DNA from 3 places in the Anoxybacillus sp. MB8 genome. Region 2 is predicted to be linked to each of the others. Evidence: predicted binding sites of a transcription regulator. Region 2 holds the regulator's gene; each other region holds the start of a gene.
The links. Region 2 encodes Rex, which represses fermentation and respiration genes when NADH is low (regulators of the CRP and FNR family bind a similar motif). Its sites were predicted from a motif close to TTGTGAAATATTTCACAA; they were not measured.

Region 1: EKC99_RS00460 (hemerythrin domain-containing protein) is a predicted target of Rex. The motif match lies at 1,529-1,546, and genes of this name have one in related genera.
Region 3: EKC99_RS00600 (TIGR04053 family radical SAM/SPASM domain-containing protein) is a predicted target of Rex. The motif match lies at 1,871-1,888, and genes of this name have one in related genera.

What each region holds. Positions count from the first base shown of each region.
Region 1 covers NZ_RXXX01000001.1:73,472-78,728, reverse strand. Annotated here, with positions in the region: gene EKC99_RS00470 (ThiF family adenylyltransferase) at 1-793, shown strand, start outside; gene EKC99_RS00465 (Crp/Fnr family transcriptional regulator) at 810-1,499, shown strand; gene EKC99_RS00460 (hemerythrin domain-containing protein) at 1,608-2,135, shown strand; gene EKC99_RS00455 (nitrate reductase subunit alpha) at 2,280-5,257, shown strand, end outside.
Region 2 covers NZ_RXXX01000059.1:457-5,713, forward strand. Annotated here, with positions in the region: gene EKC99_RS14165 (ABC-F family ATP-binding cassette domain-containing protein) at 1-1,654, opposite strand, end outside; gene EKC99_RS14170 (redox-sensing transcriptional repressor Rex) at 1,882-2,517, shown strand; gene EKC99_RS14175 (YdiK family protein) at 2,527-2,700, opposite strand; gene EKC99_RS14180 (CPBP family intramembrane glutamic endopeptidase) at 2,697-3,434, opposite strand; gene groES (co-chaperone GroES) at 3,660-3,944, shown strand; gene groL (chaperonin GroEL) at 4,015-5,257, shown strand, end outside.
Region 3 covers NZ_RXXX01000001.1:96,589-101,845, reverse strand. Annotated here, with positions in the region: gene EKC99_RS00620 (MBL fold metallo-hydrolase) at 1-413, shown strand, start outside; gene EKC99_RS00615 (SDR family NAD(P)-dependent oxidoreductase) at 410-1,195, shown strand; gene EKC99_RS00610 (iron-sulfur cluster biosynthesis family protein) at 1,207-1,524, shown strand; gene EKC99_RS00605 (CDGSH iron-sulfur domain-containing protein) at 1,553-1,759, opposite strand; gene EKC99_RS00600 (TIGR04053 family radical SAM/SPASM domain-containing protein) at 1,947-3,062, shown strand; gene EKC99_RS00595 (DUF6803 family protein) at 3,073-3,561, opposite strand; gene EKC99_RS00590 (hypothetical protein) at 3,891-4,697, shown strand; gene EKC99_RS00585 (cytochrome c maturation protein CcmE) at 4,687-5,109, shown strand; gene EKC99_RS00580 (heme lyase CcmF/NrfE family subunit) at 5,121-5,257, shown strand, end outside.

The DNA of each region.
Region 1 (5,257 bases), on a different contig from region 2:
TGCTGACAACAGATGGCCAAAAGCGGTTGCTGCCAAGCGTCGTCTAGCTTCAGTAAACCATGACGTTCATGTTGAGGCACTGGTCATGGATGCCCAAGACGAATCGTTCGCTTCTCTTTTTGAACAACAAATTGATCTCATCATTGACGGAACAGATAATTTCGAAACGCGCTTTCTACTAAATGATTTGGCACAAAAGTATCGGATTCCTTGGATATACGGGGCTTGTGTGGGAAGCTATGGTCTTTCGTTTACAATCATACCAGAACAAACGCCATGTTTCCGCTGCGTTATGAATCATTTGCCTTCTTATCATTTGACATGCGATAACGTCGGTATTATTTCTCCTGCCGTGCAAATGGTTGCGGCGTATCAAACAACGGAAGCGTTAAAAATATTAGTGGGAGATGTCAGAGCGATCCGACGTTCACTCGTTATTTTTGACGTTTGGCAAAACGAACATCGCTTTTTACAAGTTCATAAATTAAAAAATGAGCATTGTCCATCATGTGGAAATAATCGAATATATCCTGCTTTGCGAAGTGAAAGAGCAAAAACATCTGTTCTATGCGGCAGAGATACGGTACAAATTCGTCATACACACCCATTTCACATCACAAACATGATGGAACAAATGAAAGCAAATGGACAACAAGTACATGGTAACGAATATTTATTGATGACTCAATTGGAAGGGCATCGTGTCGTTTTATTTGCTGACGGTCGCATGCTTGTACATGGTACAAAAGACGCTACATTTGCTCGTTCGTTATATCAAAAATATTTTTCTTAAAAAGGAGGCATACGGGATGTCTCAATTTATTAGTAAAAAAAATTTTGAACAACTAAAGAAGTTAGCGTATAAAACGATAAAAGTGAAAAAAGGGATGTTTTTATTTCAAGAAGGACAAATTGGCGAAAACTTTTTTGTCGTCTTATCTGGTAAATTTCAAATTAGTAAATTTTCCGGCGATGGAAAAGAGTTATGTTTACGGTTATGTGGTCCGAATGCTGTCATTGGCGAGTTGATGATTTTTTCAGATAACGGAAGATATCTGTTCAACGGACGGGCGTTAGAAGATAGCGAAGTGCTTGCGATTAAAAACGAAGATATTGAAAAAGAGTTGCTTGCCAATTCGGAGTTTGCTGTTGAGTTTTTGAAAATGATGACCGATCATTTCCGTAAGCAACATACGAAATTTCGCGATCTCGTTCTATATGGAAAAAAGGGCGCATTATATTCTACACTTATTCGGATGGCAAACAGCTATGGCGTTCAGACAAAAGACGGCATTTTGTTAGACGTCCCTGTTACTCACCAAGATTTAGCTAATTTTAGCTCTACATCGCGTGAAAGTGTGAATCGTGAATTAAATACATTAAAAAGCAAAGGCATTATCTCCTTCAAAGGAAGAAAAATTATTATTCATAGCCTAGATTATTTAAAAAAACAAATTAACTGTGAAGGATGCCCATCGTCATATTGCAACATTGAATAGTCAATAAACGTTCATTTTTTTAACAAAAGGTGTGACGTGCATCACACGAAAAATCGTTTTCCTTCTATACAATAAATATGTAAGCACATAAAGAAAAGAGGGATGACGATGGATTTTTCACCTTGCAGTCTCATTGGGCATGAACCTGTTTCATTATGTCCGCCATTGCAACGATTAAAAGACGAACACGGTCCATTAAATAAAGAAAAATATGCTCTTTTTGTTGCAGCGAAAAGCATTTACGATGGGGAAGAGGAAGATGTTGTTCAAGCGTTCATTCGTTTGCGTGAGAAAGTACAGCAATTTTTGCAACATTTAGATCCTCACTCTCGGCGCGAAGAAGATGTATTATTTCCGATGATGGAACGCTATATCGGCAAACAGTTTGGTCCGATTGCAGTTATGGAATACGAACATCAAGAAGCGAAACAAAATATTGCAACATTTTTACAAAAGACAGAAATGATTCGTTCAGAAGAAGCGAAACAATTAGCTTCATATGTCATGAACGCGTATATGATTTTAACTGATCACTTTGCCAAGGAAGAGCAAGTACTTTTCCCGATGGCTGAAAAGTTACTATCAGCCGAAGAAAAAGAAGAATTAGCAAAAAGAATAGATGAGATTAAAGGCTAATCCGTTAAGGGTTAGTCTTTTTTTATATAATATTTCGACATATTTGTGACAATTAAAAAACATGTGAGGTACCTCACATTTATTTGTTACATCCCGTTTTATAGTGAAGATAGAAGGATTTCATCATGAAGAGGAGTGAGAGATGTGAAAAAGAAATCACCATTGTTCAAGCGTTTGAACTACGTGAAGCCGATTGAACGTCATGCGGATGCACATAGTGAAGTCACATATCAAGATCGTGATTGGGAGCAAATATATCGCAGAAGATGGCAACATGACAAAGTTGTACGTTCAACACATGGTGTCAACTGTACGGGCTCATGTAGTTGGAATATTTATGTAAAAGACGGTATCGTGACATGGGAAGGACAAAAGCTTGACTACCCAACAACCGGACCTGATATGCCAGACTTTGAGCCTAGAGGCTGCCCACGGGGAGCGAGTTTTTCGTGGTACATTTATAGTCCACTTCGTGTCAAATACCCATATGTTCGTGGCGTGCTGTTAAATATGTGGCGCGAAGCGTTGCAACAACATAAAAATCCGCTTGATGCTTGGAAAAGCATCGTCGAGAACCGAGACAAAGCGAAACGTTATAAGCAAGCGCGTGGAAAAGGTGGATTTGTGCGCGCAGAGTGGGATGAAGTATTAAAGCTTGTTGCGACGTCTTTACTTTATACAGTAATTAAGTACGGTCCAGACCGAAATGTCGGATTTTCTCCTATTCCGGCCATGTCGATGGTAAGCCATGCAGCAGGTGCTCGCTTTATGTCGCTTATGGGAGGTCCTATCTTAAGTTTTTATGATTGGTATGCAGATTTACCTCCAGCTTCGCCGCAAATTTGGGGAGATCAAACGGACGTGCCAGAAAGTAGCGACTGGTACAATGCCGGTTACATTATGACATGGGGATCAAACGTGCCGATGACGCGTACGCCAGACGCTCATTTTTTAGCGGAAGTGCGATATAAAGGAACGAAAGTCGTTTCGATTAGTCCAGATTTTGCTGAATCGACGAAGCTAGCAGATGAATGGTTAAGCGTGAAACAAGGGACAGATGGCGCTTTAGCGATGGCGATGGGACACGTCATTTTAAAAGAGTTTTATGTTGATCAACAAATAGAATATTTTATGAATTACGCAAAACAATACACCGATTTTCCGTTTTTAATTACGCTCAAAAAGAAAGAAAACGGCGAATTGATTGCGGATCGTTTCTTGCATGCATCTGATATCGGACGAAATACGACAAACGGGGAATGGAAGCCAGCGCTTTGGAATGATCGAACAAACGATTTTGCCATTCCGAACGGAACGATTGGATCACGTTGGGAAAATAAAGGGAAATGGAATTTAAAAATGGTAGACGAAGAAACAGAAGAAGCGATCGAGCCACGTTTGACGATGTTAGGAATAGAAGACGAAATCGCAACGGTACAAATTCCATACTTTTCACATGATGGAAACAAAATTTTAAAACGCGCGATACCTGTAAAACGTGTGCATATTGGGCACGAGGAATTGTACGTTTCGACTGTATACGATTTAGTTCTTGCGAACTATGGAGTGGACCGTGGTATTGGCGGGGAAGTGGCGAAAACGTACGATGATCTCGTACCGTTTACACCAGCATGGCAAGAAAGCATAACAGGCGTAAAACGTGACCTTGTTATTCAAATTGCGCGTGAGTTTGCGCAAAATGCGGTAGATACAAAAGGGCGTTCAATGATTATCGTCGGTGCAGGAATTAACCATTGGTTTAACTCCGATACAATTTATCGAGCCGTTTTAAATCTCGTTTTATTCGTTGGCGCACAAGGAGTAAACGGTGGAGGCTGGGCGCATTATGTTGGTCAAGAAAAATTGCGTCCGGTAGAAGGTTGGCAAACGATTGCGATGGCGCGTGACTGGCAAGCACCACCGAAATTGCAAAACGGAACATCATTTTACTATTTTGCGACAGACCAATGGCGTTATGAGGACACACCAGTTGGACAGCTCGTATCGCCGCTTGCCAAAGAAGCACGTTATCAACATTATGCTGATTACAATGTTCTTGCGGCTCGTTTAGGTTGGTTGCCTTCTTATCCAACTTTCGAAAAAAACGGAATTGATCTTTACAACGAAGCGGTCGCATCAGGGGCAAAAACAGTCGAAGACATTGGAGCATATGTAGCGAAGCAGTTAAAAGAGAAAACATTACGTTTTGCAATTGAAGACCCAGACAACGAGAAAAACTTCCCTCGCAATTTAATCGTTTGGCGTGCTAACTTAATTTCAAGTTCAGGAAAGGGACATGAATACTTTTTAAAACATTTGCTCGGTACGTCGCACGGATTAATGAACGATGACAAAGATAGTCTTCGTCCGCAAGAAATAACGTGGCGTGAGGAAGCACCTGAAGGAAAATTAGATTTGCTTATTAACCTCGATTTCCGAATGGCTGGAACGGCGTTATATTCTGATGTTGTATTACCTGCAGCAACATGGTATGAGAAGCATGATTTAAGCAGTACAGATATGCATCCGTTTATTCATCCATTTAATCCTGCGATTGCCGTACCATGGGAAGCACGTTCAGATTGGGAAATTTTTAAATCGCTTGCAAAGGCCGTATCACAAGTAGCGGAAGAAGTAGGCATGATGCCAGTTAAAGAAGTTGTGGCGACACCGATCCTTCACGATACACCACAAGAATTAGCACAACCGTTTGGAAAAATTAAAGATTGGAGTAAAGGTGAATGTGAGCCGATTCCAGGAAAAACGATGCCGCAAATTCACGTCGTTGAGCGGGACTACACAAAAATATTTGAAAAAATGACAGCGCTCGGTCCAAATGTTGTCAAAGCCCCTTTTGGTGTAAAAGGTATGACATGGTCGGTAGAAGAAGAATATGAAAAATTAAAACATGTGTTAGGAACGGTTCGAGGCGCCACTGTTGCGAATGGCTGCCCAGATATAAGCGATGCGAAAAAAGTAGCTGAAGCCATTTTAACTCTTTCATCAACAACAAATGGTCATGTAGCGGTAAAAGCATGGGAATCTCTTGAGAAAAAGACGAATTTACAATTAAAAGATTTAGCGGAAGAGCGGGAAGAAGAATGCTTTACATTTGAACAAAT
Region 2 (5,257 bases):
TTAGTGACGATGATTCGTCCGTTGTCGTCTCTTGAGCGATTTGTCCAAGTTCGAGTAGCTCTGCTTTTTTCGCCACGTAATAATCGTAGTCCCCTAAATATTCAATGAGACCGTCTGTGGATAACTCGTATATTTTTGTTGCGATTTTGTTAATAAAATAACGGTCGTGAGAAACGAAGATAATTGTTCCTGGGTATTCAATAAGCGCTTGTTCTAGCACTTCTTTGCTGTCTAAATCTAAATGGTTTGTCGGTTCGTCTAACACTAATACGTTGGCTTTTTTCATCATTAGTTTGGCGAGAGCGAGCCGGGCTTTTTCACCGCCACTTAATGTTTGCACTGGCTTCAATACATCGTCACCAGAAAATAAAAAGTTTCCGAGAATCGTACGAATTTCTTTTTCCGTCTTTAATCGATCTTCATCCCATAGTTCATCGATGACACGTTTGTTCGATGTTAATTGAGCTTGTTCTTGATCGTAATACCCAATTTGTACATTTGTTCCGTAGCGTAGTTCCCCATGTTTTACAGGGAGTTGCTTAATGATCGTTTTTAAAAGAGTCGATTTTCCAATTCCATTTGGCCCAATAAGTGCGATGCTATCACCGCGAGTGACACGAAATGAGAGGTTTGTTGCGATGATTTGATCATAACCAATGGCTAAATTGGTAGCTGTTAATACGTCATTTCCGCTTGGGCGTTCAATTTCGAAGCGAAACGATGCCGATTTTTCATCACCGAGCGGCTTTTCAATGATATTCATTTTTTCTAGTTGTTTTCTTCTGCTTTGAGCTCGCTTTGTTGTCGATGCACGGGCAATATTTCGTTGAATAAAATCTTTTAATTTTGAAATTTCTTCTTGTTGTTTTTCGTACAGTTTCAATTGTTGTTCAAATTGTTCCGCCCGTTGTTGTAAATAACTTGTATAGTTTCCAACGTATTTTTTTATTTTTGTGCGTGATAATTCATACACTTGTGTCACGATTTGGTCAAGAAAATAGCGATCGTGTGAGACGATAAGAATGGCCCCATCATAATTTTTTAAATATTGTTCAAGCCATTGCAATGTTTCCATATCTAAATGATTTGTTGGTTCGTCTAAAATCAACAAATCTGGTTTAGCTAGAAGCAGTTTGCCGAGCGCTAGCCGCGTTCGCTGTCCACCGCTTAACGTGGATACTTTTGTTGTGTAGTCATACTGAGAAAAGCGGAGGCCATGAAGCACAGAACGAATATCGGCTTCATATTGATAGCCACCTTTTTCTTTAAATTCCATTTGTAAACGGTCGTAATGCTCAAGTAAGCGCTCATAGTCGGCACCGTGCAAGCTCATTTGTTGTTCTAGGTCACGCAATTGTTTTTCCATTTGTTGAAGCGGGGCAAACACATCGAGCATTTCTTCCCAAATGGAGCGATGGGCGTGCAAACCAGTATATTGATCTAAGTAGCCAATTGTTACGTGTTTCGGTTTAATCACTTCCCCTGTGTCATATGACAATTGGCCGGCAATGATTTTTAATAATGTCGATTTTCCTGCACCATTTCTTCCAACTAACGCGATACGGTCTTTTTCTTGTATTTCAAGCTTAATGTCTGATAAAACTTGTTCCGCCCCATATGATTTGGATAGTTGATTTACTTGTAAAATGATCATCATTTTTCACCTCAATCTTCTTTTGATAGTGTAACGTACTTTCTTGATGTTCGGCAACACTAGTGTACGAATAACAAATTTGACAAAAATAATAATAAAGGGTACAAAGGAAAGACAGAATGAAAAAAATAGTGTATAGTTTAAAAGTGGGGAGAACTTTTCAGACGTATAGGAGAGAAAAATGAAAGCGCTAACTATTTGTGAAAGGAAATGTGGGGGATTGACTCGTGAATAATGAACAACCAAAAATTCCGCAGGCGACCGCAAAGCGACTACCGTTGTATTATCGTTTTTTGAAAAACTTGCATGCATCAGGAAAGCAGCGTGTATCTTCAGCGGAGTTAAGTGAAGCCGTAAAAGTCGATTCAGCAACGATTCGCCGTGATTTTTCATACTTTGGTGCGCTTGGAAAAAAAGGATACGGTTATAATGTAAATTATTTGCTGTCGTTTTTCAGAAAAACGTTGGATCAAGATGAAACGACAGAAGTAGCGTTGTTCGGTGTCGGTAATTTAGGTACGGCATTTTTAAATTACAATTTTAGCAAAAACAATAATACGAAAATTGTGATGGCATTCGATGTAGATCCAGATAAAGTAGGAACGGAAGTCGGAGGAGTGCCTGTTTATCATTTAGATGAATTGGAAGAAAAACTAGGTGGGATTACGGTAGCCATTTTAACCGTTCCAGCCCAAGTTGCCCAACCGATTACCGATCGGCTTGTCCAAAAAGGCATTAAAGGGATTTTAAACTTCACGCCTGCTCGTCTGCATGTACCTGAACACATTCGTGTTCATCATATTGATTTAGCGGTCGAATTGCAGTCACTTGTTTACTTTTTAAAACATTACGGAAATGAGTAAACCTCCCATTTACGAGCGGGAGGTTTTTTTCAATAAAGAACGAATAGCGGTGCCAAAATCTAATGTAGCAATAAGAATAAATAGCATCGTTGTGACGTCCCAAATGCCATCGTCAGCACTATCAACAGCAAAATAAGTGAATAAAATGCCCATCAAAAAGTAAAACAACGGCTCAGACTTCATGAAAACAGCCTCCAAATCACGAATTGCATTTGTTCTGCTTCTTTCATTATCTTTTCAATTTCTTCAGCAAATAACGTTTGAATAGCAACGACAAATGTATTCATCAGTACATGTGCTGCAATAGGGACGAGAATACGCTTTGTTTTCACATATAAGAAAGCAAATACAAATCCCATCGTTGCATAAAGAAGCAAATGTTCAAACTCTAAATGAACGACAGCAAATAAAAGGGAACTGACAGTTGCTGATAAGAAAAAGTTATATTTTTGATACAGCGTTCCAAAAATAATTTTTCGAAAAATGATTTCTTCTAAAATCGGTCCGACGATCGAAGTGACGAGCATAAGCGCTGGTGTTAGCTTCACCATCTCAACAATGCGTCTCGTATTTTCGGACCCCATCTCGACGCCAAATACGTGCATCTCAATATTTGCTGCGATGCCTTGAGCGAAAAGGGCAAGAAAGAACCCGCCAATTCCCCAAAAAATTGACGTTCCGATAGATGCTTGATGGCGATCGTACGAATATTTCATATCTTCTCTCATGAAATAAAGAACGAAAAGAAAAGCGATCGAGAAGCTAATGACAGCCCAATAACCTGAGGCAATGGATAGAGCGACTTCTTTATTTGATGCGTCAACAAATCCGCTATGTGCAAGCAAAGGAACGCCAATTAAACTAGATAACTGCATGGCGATGTATGTAATAATGACATACCAATATTGCTTTTTCACGTGTTCAACCCCTTTTGACAAAATGAGTACTTTTTCATTTTACCATATTTTTTGTATGAATTTCGAAAGGAAAGACATAATGAAAAAGGGAAAGATTTAGTGAAAAATTTTTAACTTCCTACTTGAAAAATTGAAAAAAGTTCATTAATATAATAAGTGTGTTAGCACTCAATGATGATGAGTGCTAATAACGGAACGAAAATCTAATTAAGGAGGTCGTTTGCCGTGTTGAAGCCACTAGGTGATCGTATTGTCATTGAATTAATTCAAACTGAAGAAAAAACAGCGAGCGGAATTGTTTTACCAGACACAGCGAAAGAAAAACCACAAGAAGGAAAAGTTGTTGCAGTTGGTTCAGGCCGTGTTCTTGACAATGGTGAGCGTGTAGCTCCAGAAGTGAGCGTTGGTGACCGCATCATCTTCTCAAAATATGCGGGTACAGAAGTGAAATATGATGGAAAAGAGTACTTAATCTTACGTGAAAGCGACATTTTAGCTGTGATTGGTTAATCGTTCGCCTGATAACATATAAAGCATACAAAAATACTTAACAAAAATGATTATCAAGGGGGTAAGATGTATGGCAAAAGAAATTAAATTCAGCGAAGAAGCTCGTCGTGCGATGTTACGCGGTGTAGATAAATTAGCTGATGCAGTCAAAGTAACATTAGGTCCAAAAGGTCGTAACGTTGTATTAGAGAAAAAATTTGGTTCGCCACTCATTACAAATGACGGTGTAACAATCGCGAAAGAAATTGAATTAGAAGATCCGTTTGAAAATATGGGTGCGAAGCTTGTTGCGGAAGTAGCAAGCAAAACAAACGATGTTGCTGGTGACGGTACAACAACAGCGACTGTATTAGCACAAGCGATGATTCGTGAAGGTTTGAAAAACGTAACAGCTGGTGCGAACCCAATGGGCATTCGCAAAGGTATTGAAAAAGCTGTTGCTGTTGCAGTAGAAGAATTAAAAGCGATCTCTAAACCAATTGAAGGCAAAGACTCAATCGCTCAAGTTGCAGCGATTTCTGCGGCTGACGAAGAAGTTGGTCAATTAATCGCAGAAGCAATGGAACGCGTTGGTAAAGACGGCGTCATTACATTAGAAGAGTCTAAAGGTTTCACAACAGAATTAGATGTTGTGGAAGGTATGCAATTTGATCGCGGTTATGTATCTCCATACATGATCACAGACTCTGATAAAATGGAAGCTGTATTAGAAAATCCGTACATCTTAATTACAGATAAAAAAGTTTCAAGCATTCAAGAACTTCTTCCTGTATTAGAGCAAGTTGTTCAACAAGGCAAGCCATTGTTAATCATTGCTGAAGATGTAGAAGGCGAAGCGCTTGCAACATTAGTTGTGAACAAGCTTCGCGGTACATTCACAGCTGTTGCAGTAAAAGCGCCTGGCTTCGGTGATCGTCGTAAAGCGATGCTTCAAGATATCGCGATTTTAACAGGTGGTGAAGTGATCACAGAAGAGTTAGGTCGCGAATTGAAATCAACAACAATTGCTTCACTCGGTCGCGCAGCGAAAGTTGTTGTAACGAAAGAACATACAACAATTGTTGGTGGCGCTGGTCGTGCAGAAGACATTCAAGCACGCATCAACCAAATCCGTGCTCAATTAGAGGAAACTACTTCTGAGTTTGATCGTGAAAAATTACAAGAACGTTTAGCAAAATTAGCTGGTGGTGTTGCGGTAATCAAAGTTGGTGCTGCAACAGAAACAGAATTGAAAGAGCGCAAATTACGCATTGAAGACGCATTAAACGCAACACGTGCCGCAGTTGAAGAAGGTATCGTTGCCGGCGGTGGTA
Region 3 (5,257 bases), on a different contig from region 2:
ATCATTTGTTAGCGACCATTTCATCTAATCCATTGTTAGAGCCGCCTGCGATCGGGAAACAAGAGCGCCCAAAACCACTTTTGCAATATAACGATTCATTAAAAAAACTACTGAATTACGACATTGCCACAATTGTTACAGGACATGGAGAAGATGTGACAGATGTTGCATCACTTGTCGAAAAGCGGCTTGAAAAACAAAAAGAGCGTGCACAATATGTATGGCAATTGTTAAGTGAAAAGCCAATGACGGCATTTGACGTATGTCGTGCGCTTTTTCCGTCCGTATATGAACGTGAATTTTTATTGACGATGTCCGAAACGATTGGTCAACTCGATTATTTAGAAGCGATCGGAGCAGTGAAAAAAGAAAAAGATGATCAAATATATATGTACGAAGTGGTGAGATCATGAATTTAGCAGGGAAATACGTCGTTATTACAGGAGCGTCGAGCGGCATTGGCGAACAAATTGCATACGAAGTAGCTAAACGTGGAGGAATACCGATATTGCTCGCTCGCTCAAAAGAAAAGTTGGCGCAAATCGCGCAACATATTGAACAAACGTACGGCATGTCTTGCTTATATGAACAGTTAGATGTCAGCAATCAAGAGGAAGTAGATGTTGTATTTGATCGATTACTTGCGTCTGTCGATATCGATATTCTCGTCAATAATGCCGGATTCGGTGTGTTTCGCTATGTCGAGCATATTGATTTGTTGGAAGCGAAGCAAATGTTTGATGTCAACGTACTCGGATTGATCGCGTGTACAAAAAAAGTGTACACACATATGATGAAAAAACGATCCGGCCACATTATTAATGTCGCATCTCAAGCAGGAAAAATTGCGACGCCGAAATCGAGCGTATATGCCGCAACAAAACATGCTGTCCTTGGATTTACAAATAGCTTGCGAATGGAAGCGTCCATGTATGGCATTTTTGTCACTGCTGTGAACCCTGGACCGATCGAAACAAACTTTTTTACCGTTGCTGATACGTCTGGGGAATATGTGAAAAACGTGAAACGATGGATGCTCCGCCCTGAATTTGTCGCAAAACGTATCGTTGATGTGATGCTTACTCCGACGCGCGAAGTGAATTTGCCGTTTTGGATGCATATAGGAAGTCGATTGTATCAATTATTTCCATCGGTCATCGAAAAAATGGGAAAACAGGCATTTTTAAAAAAGTAAGCGAGGTGTAAATGGTGAAAATTACGATAACAGAACGGGCGATCGAACAACTTCGCCGTGTTCGTGGAAACAAGCACGTCAAGCTGACATACGATACAGATGATTGCGGATGTGCCGTAAACGGAGTGCCTATGTTACTGCTTGTCAATCAATTAGACGAACATGATGTAGAGATTGAAACAAACGATATACCTATTTGGATGGAAAAACATCGGCTCATTTTTTTTGATGAACAAATGACGATTGATGTTGTTGATGGAGCAGGATGTTTTCAATTAAAAAGCCCGAATCAAATTTTAAATGCGCGCATGTCGCTTATGGAGCGTTGAAAAGACAAGCCCGGAATAAAAGCCGGGCTTATTCGTTTTTCGGAGCGCGAACGACGGATTGAAATTTTCCTTTATGAGCTGTATCACAAAATGGCATATTTTGTGAGAGCCCGCAACGACAGAGAGAAAATGTTTCTTTCGTTTCAAACTTGTTTCCTTCCATATCAATTAATTCAACATCTCCGGTTACACGAAATGAACCGTTATCCATCACTTTAATTTGCACTTTCGCCATATATCCCACCTCCTTGTATACCTTATATCGTATATACTATCTGTTTTATATCAGAAAAGCAAGAACGTGAATATTTGTCAGAACAGTGACAAGATAAATGGATATGATTTTTTGTGACCAATGTCACATGATATAAACATTCCTTCTTGTACAATGAGAAGTAGTGAGCGAATCGGAGGGATGAAATATGCGTGATTTTCAAAAAAATCCATTTATTGTTATATGGGAGTTAACGAGGGCGTGTCAGCTCAATTGTCTTCATTGTCGAGCCGAAGCACAGTATCATCGCGATCCGCGTGAATTAACGTTTGAAGAAGGAAAACAATTGATTAATGACATTTATGAGATGGATCAGCCTCTTCTCGTGTTTACAGGTGGAGATCCGCTTATGCGTCCAGATGTGTACGATATTGCTAAATATGCGATTGATAAAGGGCTTCGTGTATCAATGACCCCAAGTGCAACCCCAAACGTGACAAAAGAAGCTATCCGAAAAGCGAAAGAAGTAGGCCTTGCTCGTTGGGCATTTAGCTTAGATGGTCCGAATGCGGATATTCACGATCACTTTCGTGGGACGTCCGGTTCATTTGATTTAACGATGAAGGCGATTCAATATTTACACGAACTCGACATTCCAATCCAAATAAATACAGTCATCTCTCGTTATAACGTTCATGTGCTTGACGAGATGGTGCAACTTGTTGAAAAGCTCGGCTGCGTGCTTTGGAGCGTATTTTTTCTCGTACCGACGGGCAGGGGAAAAGAGACAGATATGATTTCGCCTGTTGAGCATGAAAAAGTGTTTCGCTGGCTTTACGAAACGAGCAAACGTGTACCGTTTGATATAAAAACAACAGCAGGACAACATTATCGTCGCGTTGTTTTGCAACAAAAAATGCGCGAACAGCAAATTCATGGCGACATTCGTTATGAAGATGTGTTAATGAAAGGATTAACTGGACAAGTAGACGGACTAGGGCGTGCTCCAAAAGGAGTAAACGATGGAAACGGTTTTGTATTTATTTCGCATATTGGTGACGTATATCCAAGTGGACTATTGCCTGTAAAAGCAGGGAATGTACGTGAACAATCGTTATCTCATATTTATCGCCATTCTCCAATTTTCAAACAGTTAAGAAATCCAGACGGATATAAAGGGAAATGTGGGGTATGTGAATTTCGTTACGTTTGTGGTGGGTCGCGTTCAAGAGCATATGCCGTTACAGGCGACTACTTAGCAAGCGAACCGTACTGCATCTACATCCCAAAAGCATGGCGTCAAAAAGAAAAGGTCGGCGAATAGCCGGCCTTTTTTACATGTTCATATGATGTCCTTGCCCATTTCCGAGGGATGGATCTAACATACCAAAAATCATGGCGATATGAGCGACAATTAAAAAAATACCAACGAATATAGCATGCATTTTTAATTTTTGTTCTTCGCTCCAATTTCGTCCAATAACATGTAAATCTAATAAAGTTAATCCAAAGAGAGGGATAACTCCTAATAAGTAAAATGTTACAGCAATAACATCAATCCACCCTCTCCATTCCCCATTCATTGTGAGTGGAATGACAGCTGTGATGAACAAATAAATGAAGACAAACAAAAAATAAATCCCACCTATAATGCTACATATTTTATTTACTTTTCGAATGTTTCCATCAAAACGTCTTGTAAAAAGAATGGCTAATTCAGTAATGGCAACAGTTTCAGCGAGTATCACGGGAATTGCCATGAATAAAATTAAATTCCATGGTTGATTAACGGCCAATAGCTCCATATAGTGCGTCATGCTCATATATGCTTCCTCCTTTATTTTTTTTGTTTCACATTGTATATAACAATAAATTGTGCATTTTTTTTGCAGAAACGAAGAAAAAATTGTGACTAATTCTATATTTTTAAAAAAATAGTTTGTGAATTAATGATCATTATGATTGTGCTCTAACAAAAAATTATAGCGCGAATAAAGTAAGGGAAATATGAACTTTATCACATTTCATGTTGTATTTTTCATGAAATGTGATATTGAACAAATTGTGAAAATATTATCATGTATACTCAAAAATTCCAAATATTTTTCTATACTAAATGTAGAAGATCGCTCAAAGAAACGAGGGGACAACAATGAGAAAGTATGTATATATTTTTACCTGTTTATTTTTCATATGTGTTCATTCTGTAGCTGCACAAGAAAATGTTTTTGTACTAGAAAATGCGTTGATACAAGTGATGCCAGAGTATGCAAATCATCCAAACGATCGAAGTAATAAGCCGTCCGTGTTAGTCGGAATGCATCTTTCGTTTCGAAATGTAAGTAAACAAAAACAAAAAGGAGCAATCGTCATCCCACTTCCAACAAAAGAAAAAGGGTTCCGAATTGGGTATGTTGCTCAGTATGTAAACGATGAGCCAGAAGAAATAGATTATGTACTTGATCTAGAAAAAGGGTATATTTCTTTTGAAGTAAATAAAGAAATTCAATCAAATGAGCGTTACGATGTTGTCATTGAATACTACACAAAAAATATAAAGCTAGAAAAAAAGAAACGGATGATCACTTACACATATCATCATTTGTTACCTATTGAACATATGAAAATCATTTTTTACCAACCATTGAAAGCGGATGGTTTCAAAATAACCCCTTCGCCACAATATTATGAAGAAAACAGTTATGGAATGGGAATGTATTTATATGAATTGACAAAACTCCAGCAAGGAGATGTAAAAACGTTCGATATTACATATTCTCGAGAAGATATGCGTCCCACGTACGAATTACTTAATGAATATCACGGAAATCAAAAAGAACAAAAGAATAAAACATTACCACCTATGTTAGTAGCTAGTGCTGTCGTTGGCGGAAGTTTATTTTCAATTACAACGATGATTTTTACGCTTTACAAAAGGAGGATGAAAAATGGGAAATAAAAAAATTGCCATTGGGATATGCTTCATCGTTTTGGCCATTGGTATGTTGTTATTTACATCTATGCCTTCTGCAAGCGTTGTAGAAGTGAAATTGAAAGATTTAACAAAAAGCGAACAATATGAAAATGAATATGTGTTAACACAAGGAATGCTCAAACAATCTTCTGTACAATGGGATGCGAAACGTACGCAATTATCGTTTGAGTTATATGATGAAAAAGAAACGATCCAAGTGCGTTACACGGGGGCGAAACCTGATAATTTTTCTGATGGAGTCATCGTCATTATCGAAGGAAAATGGCGTAATAACATATTTTACGCTGAAAAACTTCAGACGAAATGCCCATCAAAATATGAAGGGGAGGATATGAAAAATTACGATAAAGAAATGCATAAAAAACTTTTAGATTGAGGCGGTGCTTTATGTATATATTGGGATACACAACCATGATCGCTAGCTTTATTTTTTCACTATATGGCCTTTGGGCGTATGGATATGGGATAAAGAAGAAAAAAGAAACGTATGTGGAGAGCGGTAAAGGTGCTGTTTTTGCTGTTTT